Regions from separate parts of the Alteromonas mediterranea DE genome, predicted to be linked through region 2. Evidence: predicted binding sites of a transcription regulator. Region 2 holds the regulator's gene; each other region holds the start of a gene.
The links. The regulator sigma-54, encoded in region 2, starts transcription at its own class of promoters, with help from an activator protein. The targets are predictions, from matches to a motif close to GTTGGCACGNNNNTNGNNT.

Region 1: the regulator sigma-54 is predicted to act here: its motif matches at 1,758-1,776, upstream of MADE_RS06530 (EF-hand domain-containing protein).
Region 3: the regulator sigma-54 is predicted to act here: its motif matches at 2,419-2,437, upstream of MADE_RS09265 (hemerythrin domain-containing protein).

The regions. Positions count from the first base shown of each region.
Region 1 is NC_011138.3:1,439,568-1,445,673, forward strand. It holds gene MADE_RS06525 (putative bifunctional diguanylate cyclase/phosphodiesterase) at 1-1,619, shown strand, start outside; gene MADE_RS06530 (EF-hand domain-containing protein) at 1,922-2,203, shown strand; gene MADE_RS06535 (sensor histidine kinase) at 2,254-3,663, shown strand; gene MADE_RS06540 (hypothetical protein) at 3,666-4,250, shown strand; gene MADE_RS06545 (sigma 54-interacting transcriptional regulator) at 4,247-5,587, shown strand; gene MADE_RS21095 (flagellin N-terminal helical domain-containing protein) at 5,749-5,931, shown strand; gene MADE_RS21180 (flagellin) at 5,916-6,104, shown strand.
Region 2 is NC_011138.3:896,915-903,020, reverse strand. It holds gene MADE_RS04145 (KpsF/GutQ family sugar-phosphate isomerase) at 1-459, shown strand, start outside; gene kdsC (3-deoxy-manno-octulosonate-8-phosphatase KdsC) at 460-1,008, shown strand; gene lptC (LPS export ABC transporter periplasmic protein LptC) at 1,005-1,583, shown strand; gene lptA (lipopolysaccharide transport periplasmic protein LptA) at 1,552-2,106, shown strand; gene lptB (LPS export ABC transporter ATP-binding protein) at 2,109-2,834, shown strand; gene MADE_RS04120 (RNA polymerase factor sigma-54) at 2,908-4,389, shown strand; gene hpf (ribosome hibernation promoting factor) at 4,420-4,707, shown strand; gene ptsN (PTS IIA-like nitrogen regulatory protein PtsN) at 4,721-5,164, shown strand; gene rapZ (RNase adapter RapZ) at 5,253-6,098, shown strand; gene MADE_RS04100 (HPr family phosphocarrier protein) at 6,098-6,106, shown strand, end outside.
Region 3 is NC_011138.3:2,071,183-2,077,288, reverse strand. It holds gene MADE_RS09275 (diacylglycerol kinase family protein) at 1-912, shown strand, start outside; gene gdhA (NADP-specific glutamate dehydrogenase) at 920-2,263, shown strand; gene MADE_RS09265 (hemerythrin domain-containing protein) at 2,474-2,929, shown strand; gene MADE_RS20210 (YqaE/Pmp3 family membrane protein) at 3,086-3,244, opposite strand; gene MADE_RS09255 (bifunctional diguanylate cyclase/phosphodiesterase) at 3,439-5,733, opposite strand; tRNA gene MADE_RS09250 (tRNA-Leu) at 5,999-6,084, opposite strand; gene secG (preprotein translocase subunit SecG) at 6,094-6,106, opposite strand, start outside.

The sequences.
Region 1 (6,106 bases), 540 kb from region 2:
CCAATGAAGTTAAGGCTTCAAACTCAACTCGCCAACTTATTAAGCAAGTGCCATTTATTTTAGCATTCTGGCTATTGTGTACGGGAACATGTTTCTTTATTTTCTACCGTCTTCTCTCACCTTTAGCATCGTTGGGGAAATTTACCCAAGAGGTTTATGAATCAAAAGATTACGCGCTTAGAAACTCGATAGAGTCTTCTAACGAAGTCGGTCAGCTTGCCCGTAACATCAATAGCTTGCTGGATGCTATTGAAGTGGAGCTGCTGGTTAACTTTGAACAAAAGCAAACCTTGGTGGACCAGCAAGAGACCATGTCGAGGCTGGCTAATTTTGATAGCTTAACCGGATTGCCTAACCGACAGTTCGTACTTGATAACTTGCGTTTAGAGTTAGCAAGAGCGAAAAGAAATGACGAAGACTTATTGCTTCTATTTTTTGATTTAGATGGCTTTAAGGGGATCAATGACTCGTTAGGCCATGAAACTGGCGACCTTATTCTTATCGAAGTGGCAGATAGGGTGAAGTGTTTATTGCGTGATGGCGACCTGTTTGCTCGTTTAGGGGGCGATGAGTTTTTAGTGCTTCCTGATAGAGATGCTTCCACCGAACAAGCGCAACGTCTGGCTACCCGATTAATCACCGCTTTTGATGAGCCTTTTGAGCTTCGTGGGCTGTCATTGACCGTAGGTCTGAGCGTGGGTATAGCTACAGCGTCAGATGCAGGCTATGACCTAAGTGAGCTTATGAGCAATGCAGATTTGGCCATGTACCGGTCGAAGGCCAGGGGAAGAGGCAGTTACACGTTGTTTACGCCAGATATGGTCGAGTCTCATAAGCGTAAGCTTCATTTGGCAAACGGCATTGAACAAGGACTCTTAAACGATGAGTTTGTTGTTTACTACCAAGTTAAAGTGAGTAATGAAGGTGAGGTAGTTGGCGTTGAAGCATTAATCCGTTGGGAACACCCCGAGTTTGGGCTGGTTATGCCCAATGAGTTTATACCCATTGCAGAGCAAGGGGGCAAAATAACGGCCATAACCCGCTGGATCATCAAGCAAGTTTGTATTGATATGCCAGATTTAAAGCAATGGGCTTTAACACCATTCAGAGCGTCGATTAACTTATCGGGGCACGACCTGAGGAGTAATCAACTTTTTGACTATATCTACAATACTTTCAATTTATATGACATAAATCCAGAAAACGTTGAGTTTGAGGTTACCGAAAGCGCTTATCTTGAAAATTTTGCTTTATCCAATAAGTTTTTCAGACGAATATCGAATATGGGGTGTGCTATCGCCCTAGATGACTTTGGTACAGGGTATTCGTCGTTAAGTTACCTCACTCAAATTAATATCGATACATTGAAAGTAGACCGGCAATTCGTTACGGAACTTCAAACTTCCGAGCGCAGCCGACTGGTTACCGGTGCAATTATCGATCTTGCAAAGCGCCTTTCTCTTTCTGTTTGTGCTGAAGGTATAGAAAACCATGAACAGTGGGATTACCTCAGAGAACACGGGTGTGACAATGTTCAAGGCTTCCTGTTTAGCAAGCCTATCCCTCTTTCTGCGCTCGTGCGTTCTCCCTGCCGTTACGATGCCTCGGCGATGGCCTAGCACCGCCTACTGTGAACCTTTAACAGCTATTGTTATGGTTTCACAGTAGTGTTTCTTTATTGCAACACAATTTCTTTGTTCCTTTCATTGTGAATATCTAATTTTACAAAAGCCATTGATTTATAACCTATTTTAACTGTTGGTCTGAAAATGGCATAATAAAATTCAATGCAATTATGATAGTGGTTAATTGAAGACTAGTGATAGTATCTAGCAGCCTTTTTCTCTCTTCTTATTGTTAATGATTTGAAGCTAGTTAAGAGCGAAAGAGAAGGATTTTATAAGCATTTTGCGGAGGATTCATGATGAAACGTCTCGAAAAAGTTTTCATAGCACTTTGTGCTGTAGCTGCAGTACAAGCCATATCCGTAGCGGATGCGCACGCAAACCCCGCGCGCACGTTATTGCAGCAGTTAGACACAAACAAAGACGGTCTTATTTCTCTGAAAGAGTCAGTGCGCCATACTGGGCTGTTGCGTAATTTTGGGTTAATAGACGATAACGAAGATGGCAAGCTTTCTGAAGCCGAATTGGTGAAAAGTGAGTTAACGCCGGGTAATAAAAAGCTCACAGCAAGTGAGTAGATAAAACACGACAAACTAATGAGGGTAAGGTTCTGATAAACAAGGTTTCGTTGAGCGAGCGCTTAGTACAGCTGGGCTCGCTGAGGCAGTTAACGCTAGGTAGTTTTTTACTTGCCCTCATTCCCCTTATTGCCTTACTTTGGCAAAGTCAAAGCGACTTGGCTAAAGTAGGTAAAATGACAACATTAGAAACCCGTTTTGTGGTAGATGTTGTTAGCGATATGCAGCGCCTTGATAATGCCGTTGTTGACGTTGAAAGAAGCGTTCGCCAATTTGCCGTTTTGAGAAACGAACAAGTAGCATCTCTTTCCGACAACGCAATAGAGCAATTTGCCGTAGCCGCAGATAATCTTTGTCAGGCGTTGTCGATACCCACGACCTGCTCTCGACTTTCTGAGCAGCTATCCCAATTAGCTGAATACCGAACTATTGAAGATCAACTGCTGTTGAATGCCTATTTAGCGTCAGTTGGCGACAGCGTCGAACTACTACGTGACGATGTTGAAGCGACAATTAACGAACGGGTTAAGCTTCAACAAGACGACCTAAACGCAATGCAAGCGAAGCAAGCGTGGTCTACCGCCATGCTGGTCAGCGTATCGTTGCTTCTTATACTATTAGGTAGTCAACTTATTGTTAACCCTGTTAATAATCTCAAAAAAATTATAAGGATAATGGCGCGAAGTGATGGCCAGTTACCGCCGTTGTCGCGTCAGGCACCTAGAGAGTTGATTGATGTCGAAAAAGACTTACATTGGCTTTATGACAGACTTCAGCAGCTTGAACACATAAGAACAGCACTGTTACGGCACGCCGCCCACGAACTAAAAACCCCTTTAGCAAGCATAAAAGAAGGGTGCAGCTTACTTTCTGAAAACGTAGTAGGCGAGCTGAACAAAGGGCAGCGAGAGGTTCTCTCGCTACTTACAGCAAGTACCCAACGCTTAAACACGCTTGTTGAAAAGCTACTCGACTATAACCTTCTGTTACAGCAAGCGCAGCCTAAAATGGTAGTAAGCGATGCCAACAAGCTAGTTTCGGCATGTTTAGAAGACTATGCATTGGCTATTCAAGATAGAGAGGTTGATGTGAATATTACCTCACCCGAGGTTAAAATAGACGAGGAATTATTTAGAAGAGTTCTTGATAACTTGGTGTCTAATGCTGTTGCACATGGTGCAGTGGGTAGACCTATAAACATACATCTTTATAACGAAAATGATAATCTTGTACTAGACGTGGCTAATCGCGGTAAACGCATTGCTCCAGAGTCAGTACACACCTTATTTGAACCTTTCATTCGAGGAACGGAACCGAGAAACGATAATGTAATTGGGACTGGGTTAGGTTTATCTATTGTTGCTGATTGCGCTCGACTAATGCATGGTGATGTACGCGTGGTAGATGTAGACTATGCCGATGTTTGCTTTAGAGTGACCATTCCGCAGCAGGAAAAGTAAAAATGAGAATAAGTGGTTTAATTGTCGCCTTACTGGTACTGACAGGATGTCAGAGTTTAACCAGAAATAACGACAACACCAATGAGGCCGAAAAGGTCTCGCCGGTAGCAAAAGTAGAGCGCGGTTTTTGTTTGTTTGATGAACCGCCACAAACCTTTGAACACAATTGCGATGCAACTTATTGGTTAAACAAATGGATAGACGCAGCGAACCAACCTTGGCTTAAGCGCAAGCATACGTTGAAGTCACTCAGTGATTCGGCATATGACACTTTGCACGCTTATATTCTGACGCTACCGAACGACACGCCGTATCAAGACAGGCTAAGGGCTCAACTAGCGGTGAATAACATTGCGGGTGGGTTTACGCCGGCTGCGCAAGAGTTAATTAATGTTGTTGCGGGGGCGCAGAATAACCAAGTCATGCAGCTCGAATCAGCAATGGTAGTATTAGAGCAAGAAAATACATCTCGTGGCGAGCAGCTAGAAGCGCTAAACAAAGAAGCAATAAACTTGCGCAAAAAATTAGAAGAATTGTTGCAAATTGAAGCAACACTGATGGATAAAAACAGGAGTACACAACAGTGAGCGAAAAGGCGAGTAGTAACCCTAACTTATTGTTGGTTGATGATGATAAAAGCTTATTGCGCTTATTAACCATTCGCTTAGAAGGCGAAGGTTATGACGTCACGGCAGTCGAAGATGGCCAGTCTGCCCTACGCAAACTGCAAAATGACAGCTTTGATGTCGTGTTAAGCGACCTGCGCATGCCGGGTCTTGATGGGTTAAGCCTGTTTGAAGAAATAATGGGAATTAGGAAAGATATCCCCGTTATTCTAATGACAGCTCACGGCACCATTGCCGATGCAGTGGCGGCAACGCAGCGCGGCGTTTTTGGTTTCTTACCTAAGCCTGTGGATCACGACGAACTACGCACTTTACTTCAAAAAGCGTTAAGCCAGTCTCAAGCTGCGCAGCCGGGAGACTGGGCGAAAGATATCATTACTCGTTCTCCAGAAATGCTCAATGTGTTAGACCAAGCTTTTCGTATAGCTAAACGGGAAGTGTCAGTGCTCATAAGCGGAGCTAGCGGCACGGGAAAAGAGCTGTTAGCCAATGCTATCCATAAGGCTAGCAATAGAAGCGATAAACCATTTGTAGCCATTAACTGTGGCGCATTGCCAGAAAACCTTCTTGAATCAGAATTATTTGGTCACGCAAAAGGCGCGTTCACTGGAGCCGTTGCCGCTCATCCCGGGTTATTTAGGGAAGCCGACGGCGGCACTTTATTTTTAGACGAAATTGGCGATATGCCCATGACGCTTCAAGTGAAGTTGTTAAGAGCGCTCCAAGAACGTCAAATACGCCCAGTGGGCAGTAGTAAACATGTCGACATCGATGTGCGTATCATTTCAGCCACCCACAAAGACCTGCACAAGGAAATGGAAGAAAGCACGTTTAGAGAAGACTTGTATTACCGCTTAAACGTGGTGAATTTAAAACTTCCGTCTCTAAAATCTCGTAGCGAAGACATTCCGCTGTTGGCGCGTTCTTTATTACAGCAAAGTGCGCAGCGCCACGGTGTTAACGTTAGTCAGTTTTCTGATGACGCTATGCAGCAGCTGGTAACTTCATCTTGGCCGGGTAACGTACGTCAATTAGTCAACGTTGTAGAGCAGTGTGTAGCATTAACGCAAACGCCGGTGATCCCACTTCACCTTGTTGAGCAGGCACTGTCTGCTACCAAGCAAAGCTGGCCAACACTAACCGAAGCGAGAGATGCCTTCGAGCAGCAGTACCTACATAAGTTACTAAAAATGACTGACGGTAACGTAACGCGGGCCGCTGAACTGGCTGGTAGAAACCGCACAGATATGCATAAGCTTATGAAAAAACATGAGTTAGATGCGGCCGATTTCAGGTAGTTAACTTTTAATTCTTTAAAAACTAACGGCGCGCCAGATAGCTTAAATACCGCCGTTAGTTTTTCTTAATTGTTCTTTAGTATGTTTTTTGACCTGCCACGCTGATCGCCAGCCGTAATCGACTATCTTTATATAAGGTGTTATGTATATGGTGATCAACTATGTTTTTGCATACCAACGTGGCAGCGCAGCAGGCCACTAATACCTTATTTGGCGTCAATAAAGGGCTTAGTCGTTCTTTCGAGCAACTTACTTCAGGGCTTCGCATCAATAACGCTAGTGATGATGCCGCTGGCTTACAAATTTCAACGCGCCTTAGTAATCAAATATTAGGTCTAAATTAGGCCGTTCTAATACAAGCGTAAACGTTGAACGAGCGAACGCGCAAGTTACACAGTCGGACTATGCCAACGTTACGTCCGAAGAAACGCGGTTTTCAATAATGCAACAAGCCAATATAAGCGTGTTATCTATGGCTAATCAAATACCACAAAACGTATTGTTTTTATTGCGTTAACT
Region 2 (6,106 bases):
TTACTTGACCAGAAAGGGTTCACGTCTGATGATTTTGCGTTATCACACCCTGGGGGAAGCTTAGGGCGTAAACTGTTGCTTAAGGTGCGAGACATCATGCTAACTGGCAGTGATATTCCGCTTATCGAGTTAAACGCATCGGTGGCTGATGCTTTGCTCGAAATTTCTAAAAAAGGGCTAGGAATGACTGGGGTGCTTGACACTGATGGTACCCTAACAGGCGTATTTACTGACGGTGATCTACGGCGCATTTTAGATGCTCGCATTGACGTACATAGCGCAACCGTCGAAAGTGTTATGACCAAAGGCGGTAAAACAACCACAGCCGAACAACTTGCTGTCGAAGCATTAAACTTAATGGAAACTCATAAGATTAGTGCATTAATGGTCACGGATAACGAGCACAAACCAGTGGGCGCGTTTAACATGCATATGCTACTTAAAGCTGGAGTGCTATAAATGACAACAACCTTGTACACAGAAATGGATGACGGGCTTTTCGATGCGCTGGCTAACGTTAAGTTATTGGTATGTGATGTGGACGGCGTGTTTTCAGACGGTCGAATTTATTTAGGCAACGACGGTGAAGAACTGAAAGCTTTCCATACTCGTGATGGTTATGGGGTGAAAGCCCTAGTCAGTAACGGTGTTAACGTAGCGGTTATTACCGGGCGTCGTTCCGCAATTGTAGAAAACAGAATGAGTGCGCTCAACGTAGCCCACATTATTCAAGGTGAAGAAAACAAAGCTGACGCATTGAGCACATTGATAGAAAATCTTGGTTTAAGCGCTGACGAGGTTGCCGCGGTGGGCGACGACATGCCTGATACCGGCATGTATAAGCATGTGGCGATTAAAATAGCGGTTGCCGACGCACACCCTTTCGTGGCAAAACAAGCGAACTGGATAACCACCTTGCCAGGCGGATTTGGCGCGGTGCGCGAGATATCAGATACTATTTTACACGCCAAAGGCGTAGCGAATGAGATTTTTGGAGCAAGTGTATGAGCCAATTTGGCTTTAATCGCTTAGGCTTAAGTATATCGGCGCTGTTTATCTTAGCGTTGCTGATGTATGTACCTACGTGGATGGAAGAGCAGCCAGAATCACAAGGCAGCAGCGAGAATGGCGCCTTAAAACCTGCCTATAAAGCGAAGAACTTGACCACTACCCTTTACAACCAAGAAGGCGAGTTAAATCACAAGGTATTTGCCGAATCAATGGAGCACTACGACCAGCTAGGTTTTGTATTGTTCCAACAGCCCAAATATACACTGTATACTGAGAACGCTACGTCTCCTTGGGTGGTGACGGCGCAAGAAGGTACGCTCTACAACAACGATCTGATCCAGTTAGAAAACCAGGTTGTTATCGAGAACCAAACCAGCGATGACTTTGTCAAAAGCCTCTCAACCGAATACATTCAGATTAATTTAGACACCAAACAAATGACATCTGATCAAGTCGTTGAAATACAGGGTACCCAATATGTCATTTTGAGCAATGGGTTTAACGCGAATTTACGCACACAAGAATACGAGCTTTTAGATCATGTACAAACCACTTATTCCCCTAGCAACTAGCCTATTACTTGTCATCGCTAGCGGTGCGGTAAGCGCAAGCGAAGATGATTTTTCGCAGCCCATTAAAATAGGCTCAAATACTCAATTTATCGACGGTAAAAATAAAACGGCGTTGTATAAAGAAGATGTACTGATTACCCAGGGTTCGCTGGTGATTGAAGCCGATGAAGTGGAAGTTATCGCGAGTGAAGGTAGTGGCCGCGAAATTTTTATCGCCAGAGGAAAGCCAGCCAGTTATTCTCAAACACTAGAAGACGGTACTCCGGTGTCTGCTAAGGCAAACGAAATTCGTTATGAGGTGATCAATCGCACAATTTCTCTTTCAGGAAACGCGGAACTTCAACAAGACACCAGTAAAGTGCAAGGTGACAACATTACTTTCGACATGATTACCGAGCAGTTACTTGCTACTGGTGGGGCGGGCGAAAATGGAGAAGGTCGAGTGACTACGGTATTTACTCCTGAATCCATTCGCAAGACATCATCGAAGAAAGAAGATAAAGACAGTGAGGACAATCAATAGCAATGGCAACTTTGAGCGCAACCAACCTTGCTAAGGCATATAAATCGCGTCAGGTAGTACGCGACGTCAGCCTTTCTGTCTCGACGGGTCAAATTGTTGGCCTACTTGGCCCCAATGGCGCTGGTAAGACCACTACATTTTATATGATTGTGGGATTGGTTAACCTGGATAAAGGCAAGATTGAAATCGATGATAATGAGCTTACTCATCAGCCCATGCACGAGCGTGCACGCCGCGGAATTGGCTACCTTCCGCAAGAGGCATCAATTTTCAGAAAGCTTACGGTACATGAAAATATCATGGCCATTTTGCAAACCCGTAAGGATTTAAATTCACAGCAGCAAGAAGAAGAAGCTGACGCGCTACTTGATGAATTTAATATTAACCATATACGTAATAGTACAGGGATGAGTTTGTCCGGTGGTGAACGACGACGTGTTGAAATAGCACGCGCACTAGCAGCTAATCCGCAATTTATTTTATTAGACGAACCGTTTGCTGGTGTTGATCCAATATCAGTTAATGATATAAAGAAGATAATACAGCATCTTCGAGATAGGGGTATTGGAATCCTTATCACCGACCATAACGTGCGAGAAACATTGGATGTTTGTGAGAAAGCGTACATTGTGAGTCATGGCGAGCTTATCGCGCAAGGAACAGCGGAACAGGTTTTAAGTAATCAAAAAGTAAGGGATGTATACCTAGGCGAACAATTCAGGCTATAGTTAGTGTAACTGAATTGTCATTTTTCAATTTCGCTCTGGTGTATTCAATTTAGAGCATTTAAATAAGACGTAGATGAAACCATCTTTACAGCTAAAATTTAGCCAACAACTTACCATGACACCCCAGCTTCAGCAGGCGATAAAACTGCTGCAGCTATCTACGCTTGATCTTCAGCAGGAGATTCAAGAAGCCCTCGATTCAAACCCTTTATTGGAAGTTGAAGAAGGTAACGACGAGCCGCAAGTAGAAAAAAATAATATCGATAGCGACGATAGCGTGACAGAAGCGTCTGCGACAGCGTCTAGCGATACATTGGAAGCGGGTGACGCGTTAGAAAAAAACGACCTTCCCGATGAATTTCCTATCGACAGCACATGGGATGAATACTATTCAGCGTCATCGGCCCCAGCGCCAGGTCCTTCAAATGACGATGAACAAATATTTCAAGGCGAAACCACCGAGGATATTCAGGAACATTTGTCGTGGCAGATGCGATTGACCCATTTCTCAGATACCGACCGCGCCATTGCTACGGCAATTATCGACTCTATTGACGAGTCTGGCTATTTAACCGTGACCCTTGAAGACATTCTTGACGCGGTAAACTCTGAGGATATGGAAGAGCCTATAGAAATGGACGAAATAGAATGCGTACTTAAGCGTATTCAGATGTTCGACCCCATTGGTTCGGGCTCCCGCTCGCCGCAGGAATGTCTAATGGTGCAACTGCGCCAGTTCTCAGAAGACACACCATGGCTTAACGAAGCCAAACAGCTTATAGAAGAATATTCAGACCTATTAAGCAGTAAAGATTATCGCACGTTAATGCGTAAGAGCCGCTTGAAGGAAGATCAGCTGCGCGAGGCAATGCGTTTATTACAAACCTTGAATCCTCGCCCAGGTAGTGCTTTAGTTACTAAAGAGCCTGAGTACGTTATTCCTGATGTCTCGGTCGCCAAAAAGAATGGCCGTTGGGTGGTTGAGCTAAACCCCGACAGCCTGCCTAAGTTGAGTGTAAATCAACAATACGCTGCAATGAGTCGTCGTGCCAAAAATAGTAGCGACTCACAATTCATCCGCTCACACATGCAAGAGGCTAAGTGGTTCATTAAGAGCCTTGAATCTCGCAACGAAACCTTAATGAAGGTGGCAAACTGTATTGTGCAGCAGCAGATGGGCTTTTTTGAACATGGCCCGGAAATGATGAAACCTATGGTGCTTAACGATGTCGCAGAAATGGTAGATATGCACGAATCAACGATTTCACGCGTCACAACGCAAAAGTATATGCATACACCACGTGGTATCTTCGAATTGAAGTACTTCTTCTCTAGCCACGTAGCAACAGACTCTGGTGGTGAGTGTTCATCTACCGCGATTCGTGCATTGATCAAAAAGCTAGTGGCGGCTGAAAAGCCGAGCAAGCCACTAAGTGATAGCAAGATTGCTTCATTGTTGGCCGAACAAGGCATTAAAGTTGCCCGGCGAACAATAGCAAAATACCGGGAATCATTGTCGATCCCGCCGTCGAACCAACGCAAGAGCCTAATTTAAACGGGCTTAATAATATAAGGAAGACGAAATATGCAAATCAACCTAACTGGTCATCATGTCGAAATCACCGACTCTTTGCGTAATTATGTCGATACGAAGTTCAGCAAACTTGAACGTCACTTTGATCACATTTCTAATGTGCATGTCATCCTGAACGTTGAAAAATTAAATCAAAAAGCCGAAGCGACCGTTCATTTAAGTGGCGCTGAAGTATTCGCATCCTCAGAAAATACCGACATGTATGCGGCGATTGACAGCATGGTTGATAAACTCGACCGGCAGGTAATCAAGCATAAGGAAAAACTGAAAAAACATTAGTAGCTAAATAAGTATGGATATACAAGCCATCGTAAGTCTGGACCGCACCGAGTGTGCGGTTCAGTGTAATAGTAAAAAGCGAATTCTTGAGATCATCGCAGATATCGCTGCCAAAAATAACGATAACATCGATCAGGCAACGGTACTTAATAGTTTGATGTCTCGAGAGCGTATGGGTAGTACCGGAATCGGCAATGGCATTGCGTTACCACATGGGCGCTTGCCAGGTTTAGAAAAGGTGATCGCCATTGTTGTCACCAGTACGCCAGCCATTAATTTTGACGCGCTCGATGAAAAGCCGGTAGATATATTTTTCGCGTTACTTGTTCCTGAAGAGCAAACCGAAGGCCATCTACAAACATTAGCCACGGTAGCCGGTAAACTAAGCGATAAAGAAACGATTAAAGCGATACGTCGTGCCAGTACAAGCGATGATATTCTTTCTGCACTAAGTTAAAGATTTAAGCGCCTTAGCGAGGTCGTGACCAAGGCGCTTAAGACAATAAAGCGTATGCGATAAAACCAGAAGATTTGGGAGAAATTAGGTGAAGCTGATTATAATCAGTGGTCGTTCGGGGTCTGGTAAGTCTGTCGCACTTCGCGCATTGGAAGATTTAGGGTACTACTGCGTTGACAACATTCCTGTAAACCTACTTCCTACCCTAACCCACACTGTTGTTGATGAATACGACCAAGTGGCGGTGAGCATTGATGTGCGTAACTTGCCGAAAAACCCTGATGATCTGGTAGAAATTTTAGATTATCTTCCGTCGTCGTGGTCAATGACCATTGTCTATATCGATGCCAGCGATGATGTGCTGGTAAAACGCTTCAGCGAAACCCGACGTCTGCATCCCCTTGCGAAGCTCAATAAGTCTCTATCTGAAGCCATAAGGGCAGAGTCAGCCTTGCTAGCCCCTATCGCTGAACGGGCAGACTTGTATTTAGATACAGACAAACTGACTATTCACCAACTTGCTGAGTTGATACGCGAGCGAATACTCGGTAAGAAAAGCTCCCGCTTAGTGCTGGTGTTTGAATCTTTTGGCTTCAAACACGGTATTCCGAAAGATGCCGATTATGTTTTTGATGCGCGCTTTTTACCTAATCCTCACTGGGAGCCTGACCTGAAGCACCTAACAGGGCTTGATGCGCCCGTTGAGGTTTTCTTAGGCTCTCAACCCGTTGTTACCAAGTTCATCTGGCAAATTCAGAATTTAATTACCACCTGGCTACCTCATTTAGAGCGCAACAACAGAAGTTACGTAACAGTCGCTATTGGCTGTACAGGCGGGCAACACCGCTCTGTGTATATTGCCCAAACTCTGTCGAAAACCTTCAGCGAAATACACCCAGATGTACAAATTCGCCATCGAGAGCTAAACCAGTAATGACAATT
Region 3 (6,106 bases), 1.2 Mb from region 2:
AAACTAACGCTTATCGTTAACCCCGTATCAGGTGGTGGAAAATGGGCGCAGTATAAAGAAGATGTATTGTCTCGGCTTAACGAAAAGTTTGAAGTTACCGTAAAAGAAACCACACCGGACGTTGACGGAAAAGCCCTAGCAGAGGCGGCAAGAGATGACGGCGTTGACATTGTAATAGCGTGTGGTGGAGACGGTACCTTAACCGAGGTGGCATCGGCGCTAGTTAATACAAACGTTACCATGGGCATCATCCCTTTTGGTACTGCGAATGCGTTAAGCCAGGTATTGCACGGCTATATCAGTAAAGTAATGCCTGTTAGTACCGCTTGCGACATCATCATCGAAGGGAATACGCTTAACATTGATACCGCCACATGCAACGACCGTGTAATGCTGTTGGTAGCAGCGGTAGGCTTTGAAGAAAAAATGATTTCATCTGCCGACCGTGAAGAAAAAGATATGGGTGGGCAATTCGCCTATTTAAAAGGTTTATGGAACGCCATATCCAACAACGAAAACATGACTTTTAGCGTTGAAATAGAAGGTCGCGAAGCCGAGAATTTTGAAACTCCAAGCTTTGTTATTGCTAATGCAGCGCCGATGACTACAGCACTCGCCCAAGGTGCAGAGCAACCTAATATTACAGATGGCAAGTTAGACTTAACATGGCTTGAGCCACAAACCACATCCGACAAACAATTTTTGTCGCTAGCAGAGCTTGTGTTAAGCCCTGCTGATGCAAAAAAACAATCAGATTCTATACGTCATGAACGCGCAGCAACTATCACTTTAACGTTTGATAAACCGACAGCCTATGCCGTAGACGGCGAAATTTATGAAGGGAACTCACTTACAATAAAAACCGTTCCTCGCAGTCTTACAGTGCTGACAAATTTTAGCAATAAGGATTAAGTAGTCCATGGCAGAACAAAGTAATTTGGATGAAATAACCACGTTTCTTAACGATAAATTTTCTGGCGAAACTGAATACCTTCAAGCCACTCACGAAGTACTTCAAGATATTGTTCCTATATACAATGCCAATGCGCACTACAAAGCGTTTGATATTGTTAGACGCCTCTGCCTTGCGGAGCGAATTATTAACTTTACTGTCTCGTGGATGAATAGCGAAGGTAACATTGAAGTAAATCAGGGGTGGCGTGTACAACACAACTCAGCGATGGGGCCATATAAAGGCGGTCTACGCTTTCACCCTACCGTAAATTTATCCGTGCTTAAATTCCTAGCGTTTGAACAGTGCTTTAAAAATGCATTGACCGGGCTGCCAATGGGTGGAGGAAAAGGCGGCTCAGATTTTAACCCTAAGGGGCGTTCAGATCGTGACATCATGTTGTTTTGCCAAGCATTTATGCGTGAGTTGCAACGACATATAGGCGCAAATACCGATGTACCCGCAGGCGACATTAATGTGGGGGCAAGAGAAATCGGGTATTTATATGGTGAATACCGCAGGTTAAATAATAAGTTTGAAGGCGTACTCACCGGCAAAGGCTTAGAGTTTGGTGGTAGCTATGTTCGAACCGAAGCAACAGGTTTTGGCCTCATCTACTTTTTAAATGCGGTGTGCCAGTATAAAAAGACCGACCTTAAGGGCAAAACAGTGACAGTATCTGGAGCCGGAAATGTCGCCCTTCATGCCGCCTTAAAAGCCGTTGAAAAAGGCGCTAAGGTAATTTCACTATCTAACAGCCGAGGGCTTTTACATAGTGAGAGCGGATTAAGTGATAAAAACCTGAGGTGGGCAATTGAAAATCATGCTTCAAGTGAAAACATACTCTATGACATGGCTGAACAAAATATGGGGGCGTGGGTAGCGGATAAAAAACCTTGGCACCTTAAATGCGACATAGCGCTCCCCTGTGCCACGCAAAACGAACTGCAAGAAGAAGATGCCAACGCACTGCTTAACAACGGATGTAAAATGGTATTAGAAGGTGCCAATATGCCTTGCACTACCGACGCGCAAAAACAGTTTTTTGACGCCAAAATAACCTACGTACCGGGCAAGGCATCTAATGCTGGAGGCGTTGCACTTTCAGGCTTAGAAATGGGTCAAAATGCTATGTTCAATCAGCGTGACGCCAGCGCGTTAGACGAACAGCTTTGCTCGATTATGAACAGTATTCACGAACGCTGTGTAATCGAAGGTAAGCGTGAAGATGGCTATGTCGATTATATGAAGGGGGCGAATATTGCGGCTTTCAGGCGGCTCGCCGATGCCATGCTAGCGCAAGGTGTTTAAGTCTCGCTATGAACAAATGGTTCGGAATATAAACCGTTGAGAATATATTGGTAACGCGCTATGTAAATCTTGCGCTGTTGTTTAATGCCTAGGCATTATTCAACAGCATTAAAATTAAAAAGCGTTTTAAATCAATTACAAAGAATAGCGGAAAGCATGGAACAAAAATCGCATTGGTTAGTAAGTATTTAACCATTTGAGGGATCTTCCATGAAAATATTTGAAGCACTGCGCCAAGACCATGAAAAGCAACGTTTGCTGCTTAAGATTCTCGCCGAAACAAGCGGCAACACTGCGGCACGTCGCGAGTACTATGAAGCACTTAAAACTCAGCTAGAGAGTCATGCTATCGCTGAAGAGCGACATTTTTATACCCATCTGCTAGAAAAGGATGCTACTGTCGACTTAACTCGTCATGGCATTGCAGAACATCATGAAATTGATGAACTGCTAGGTAAACTCGACGAAACTGATATGAGCTCGCCCGCTTGGCTACGTCATTTAAAAACGTTACAAGAAAAAGTTGAACATCACCTCGCGGATGAGGAACAAGAGTTCTTTCAAGTGGCGGGGAATGTACTAAACGATAGTCAGAAAACCAAGCTTGCTAACGCCTATCGCGAAGAAATGAAAAAAGAGCTAGACGAAGAAAAAGTTACAGCCTAGTACTAGATAGCCTCACTGTCTAAAGTGAGGCTATCGTTTTACGGCAACCAAAAACAAAAGCCAGCTTTTATAGCTGGCTTTTTTAATTTTTCACTTTGTACCACGTTTGATAGAAAAGGCGCGAGATTAACGCCCCTCTTCTTACGCCAGTAAGCGCTACTTTTTAGCGATAATGTAAATGGCGTGGATAACCCCTGGAAAGTAGCCCAGGATGGTTAGCAGAATATTAATCCAGAAATGAGCGCCTAGCCCAACTTGAAGAAACACGCCCAGCGGTGGTAGTAAAATCGATAGTAGTATACGAATGATGTCCATAATAAATTCCTTGTTTTTGAATTAATTTCACAACTCAATGGGCAAAATACTCACAGTTTAGAGAAGAATGAGCCCGCAGAGCGTTATACACGCTTCATTATTGTTTGTTGCATTTACAATGCCATGTCGCTTCTTTTAACGACAATAAATATTGAGTCTTCGTTTAGAACAATAAAATTTAATTAATAAAATAGCTATTCTCCGAAAGGCGTATTTTGAAGCCAACTTTCTAAGTCAGCGCAACTCAATGGGCGGCTGATGTAGTAGCCTTGTACTATGTCACATCCCCATTCTTTAAGAATGTCTAACGATGCGGCATCTTCTACACCTTCGGCAACTACTTTCAAGTTAAAGACATTAGCTAAGCTAAGAACCGTGCGGACAATTTGCTGGTCGTTTTCATCACTGGCAAGCGACAGTATAAAACTCTTGTCTATTTTAATGGTTTTTACTGGCAAGTTTTTCAAATAAGCCAGTGAAGAGTAACCCGTACCAAAGTCATCGATGGCAAAATGAAAACCACGGGCGGTTAACTCGTTTAAGTTCTCAATCGCAAGTGATGCGTCTGCCACCAGATCGCTTTCGGTTATCTCAAGCTCAAGGGCTTCAGGCGACAAGCCCTCTTCGGTAAGTAGCGAGACAAGTTTAGTTAACAGCACCTTATTTTGAATATCCTGGGTAGATAAATTCATGGCTACCGTAAAGCCATAGCCCTTTTCTCTGAAGTAAGCCAAGTCAGAAATGGTTTGCTTCATCACCCATGATGTAACCTGCTCTATCAAACCTGCTTGTTCAGCAATGGTAATAAACTCATCGGGAGGAACAAACCCAAGTACGCTGTTGTTCCAACGAATGAGCGCTTCCATACTGCATACTTTCATGGTTTGTAAATCAATTTTAGGCTGATAAACCATAGATAATTCATTTTGCTGACTGATTAACGCGCGCTTTAACTCAGTAGTAATAGACAGCCTTCTGGTGTATTTATCTTCCAGATCGGCTTTGTAACGAACACACCAACTGTCGCTGTGTATCGCTTCGTCTGTCACGATATTCATTTTTCTAAACAATTCTTCAGAAGACGAGGCATCTTTAGGGCAATCAATTACAGCCATAGCTACCTTTACCGGAATAGCGATTAAATTACTTTCTACCGGCTGCTCTAAAATGTGCTTGAGGGTTTCAAGCTGATCATCATTGAGTGCGTCGTGTGTAATGTAAAGAATTTCTCCGCCAGCTAGACGGGCTGAAGTACCGGGCCAACGCTGTAACCTTTCAGCAAGGGCTTTTAATGTGTTATCACCATTAGAATAGCCATAAAGATCGTTAATGGTTCTAAAACCAATAACCGTGATTGCCACAACCTGAACAGAGTGCCCACTTCCTAACTCAGACTCAAAATAGCCTTCCACATAGTTACGGTTAAAAAGCCCTGTTAATACATCGTGTTCAGCCTGATAGCGAATGTGCTTTTCTCGGCTCTTAATACTGGCCTGCATGCTGTCTACTGCATTGGCGAGTTCGGTAATTTCTTTAAGCTTTGAGGGGGTTTTTAGTGTGGCACCATATTTACCCGAGGCCACCTTATTAACCGCTTTTACTAATGTAGATACCGGCTGACTCACGCTTCGTGCAAGCAATAGTGACAAACCAAGTGCAATCAATATCGCTAAAATAGAGAAGGCGAAGATAGTGAGCTGCACGCCGGTAAAGGCCTCAAAAGAGGAAGTGGTATCAACGGCTAGAGTAATCTTAACCGGTAAGGTTTCTTCGCTTCCTAAATAGACTTGGCGCGTTACGTAAGTAAGTTGATTTTTGAACGTTACATCGACCCAAGAAGGATCTCGTTGTGATGCAAGGACTCGCTTAGCCTCGTGTTCCTTTAATGTGGTTTTAAGTATACGATTTGAATCGAGCTGCGATATTATGATTTCTGCATCGACGAGTTCTTTCAGTTCTTGTAGCAATACACTGTCGAATTCAATACCGATAAGCATGTAGTATCTAAGTGTAGGGATTTCTACACGAATGAGATTAAGCTGAACTAATTTATTATCTACGACAAATAAACCGCTATCTTTACCCTTGGCAACTAAGGCTAAGCTACTTTGAACATTTTGCCCTTCTTTGAAAAGCTCGGTGTGTGAAGCAACAACCTGATGGTCTAAACTGACTAGTGCAATAATGTCGGTATTTAGCCTGTCTGCATAACTGGTAAAGGCGGCTTCAATTGAGGGAATGCTACCTGTTCCCACGGCCCGTCTGAAATCAAATGAACGAGAAAGCACTTTTGACACACTTTTAATTACGGTTTGCCTGTCAGAAACAACTTTATCAAAGACCTTTTCTGCTAACTGGATATCGTGTTCGATATTTTTAACCACAAGTGTATTAGCAGAGCGCCAGACAGCGCCAATTATCAGAAGTGATGCTATTACAACTCCTATAAATAAGGTTTGGAATAAACTCTGACTAAGTGTCTTTTGCACTACAGTGCCCCGTCGTGTGAATATTTCAATTTTGTGGAATGCCAGAACGGCTAGTTACAGAAGAATAGCTGAATAACAAAGATAGTAACAGGCATAACATCCTGTTAATTTTGGAATTTAACGCTTTGTTACAATTAAGAGCGCTGGGCTTAGCCTTGGTAATATTTGATGTCGTCATAAAGAAGTCCTCTTTATGTCAACGTATTTCAGGACGGGACATTTAAAGAAAAAAAGGCCAGCATGCATGCTGGCCTCTCTTCAAAGTTGGTGCGGAAAGCGGGACTTGAACCCGCACGAGCTATGCTCACCACCCCCTCAAGATGGCGTGTCTACCAATTCCACCACTTCCGCAAATTTACTTTAGTTTGAACCT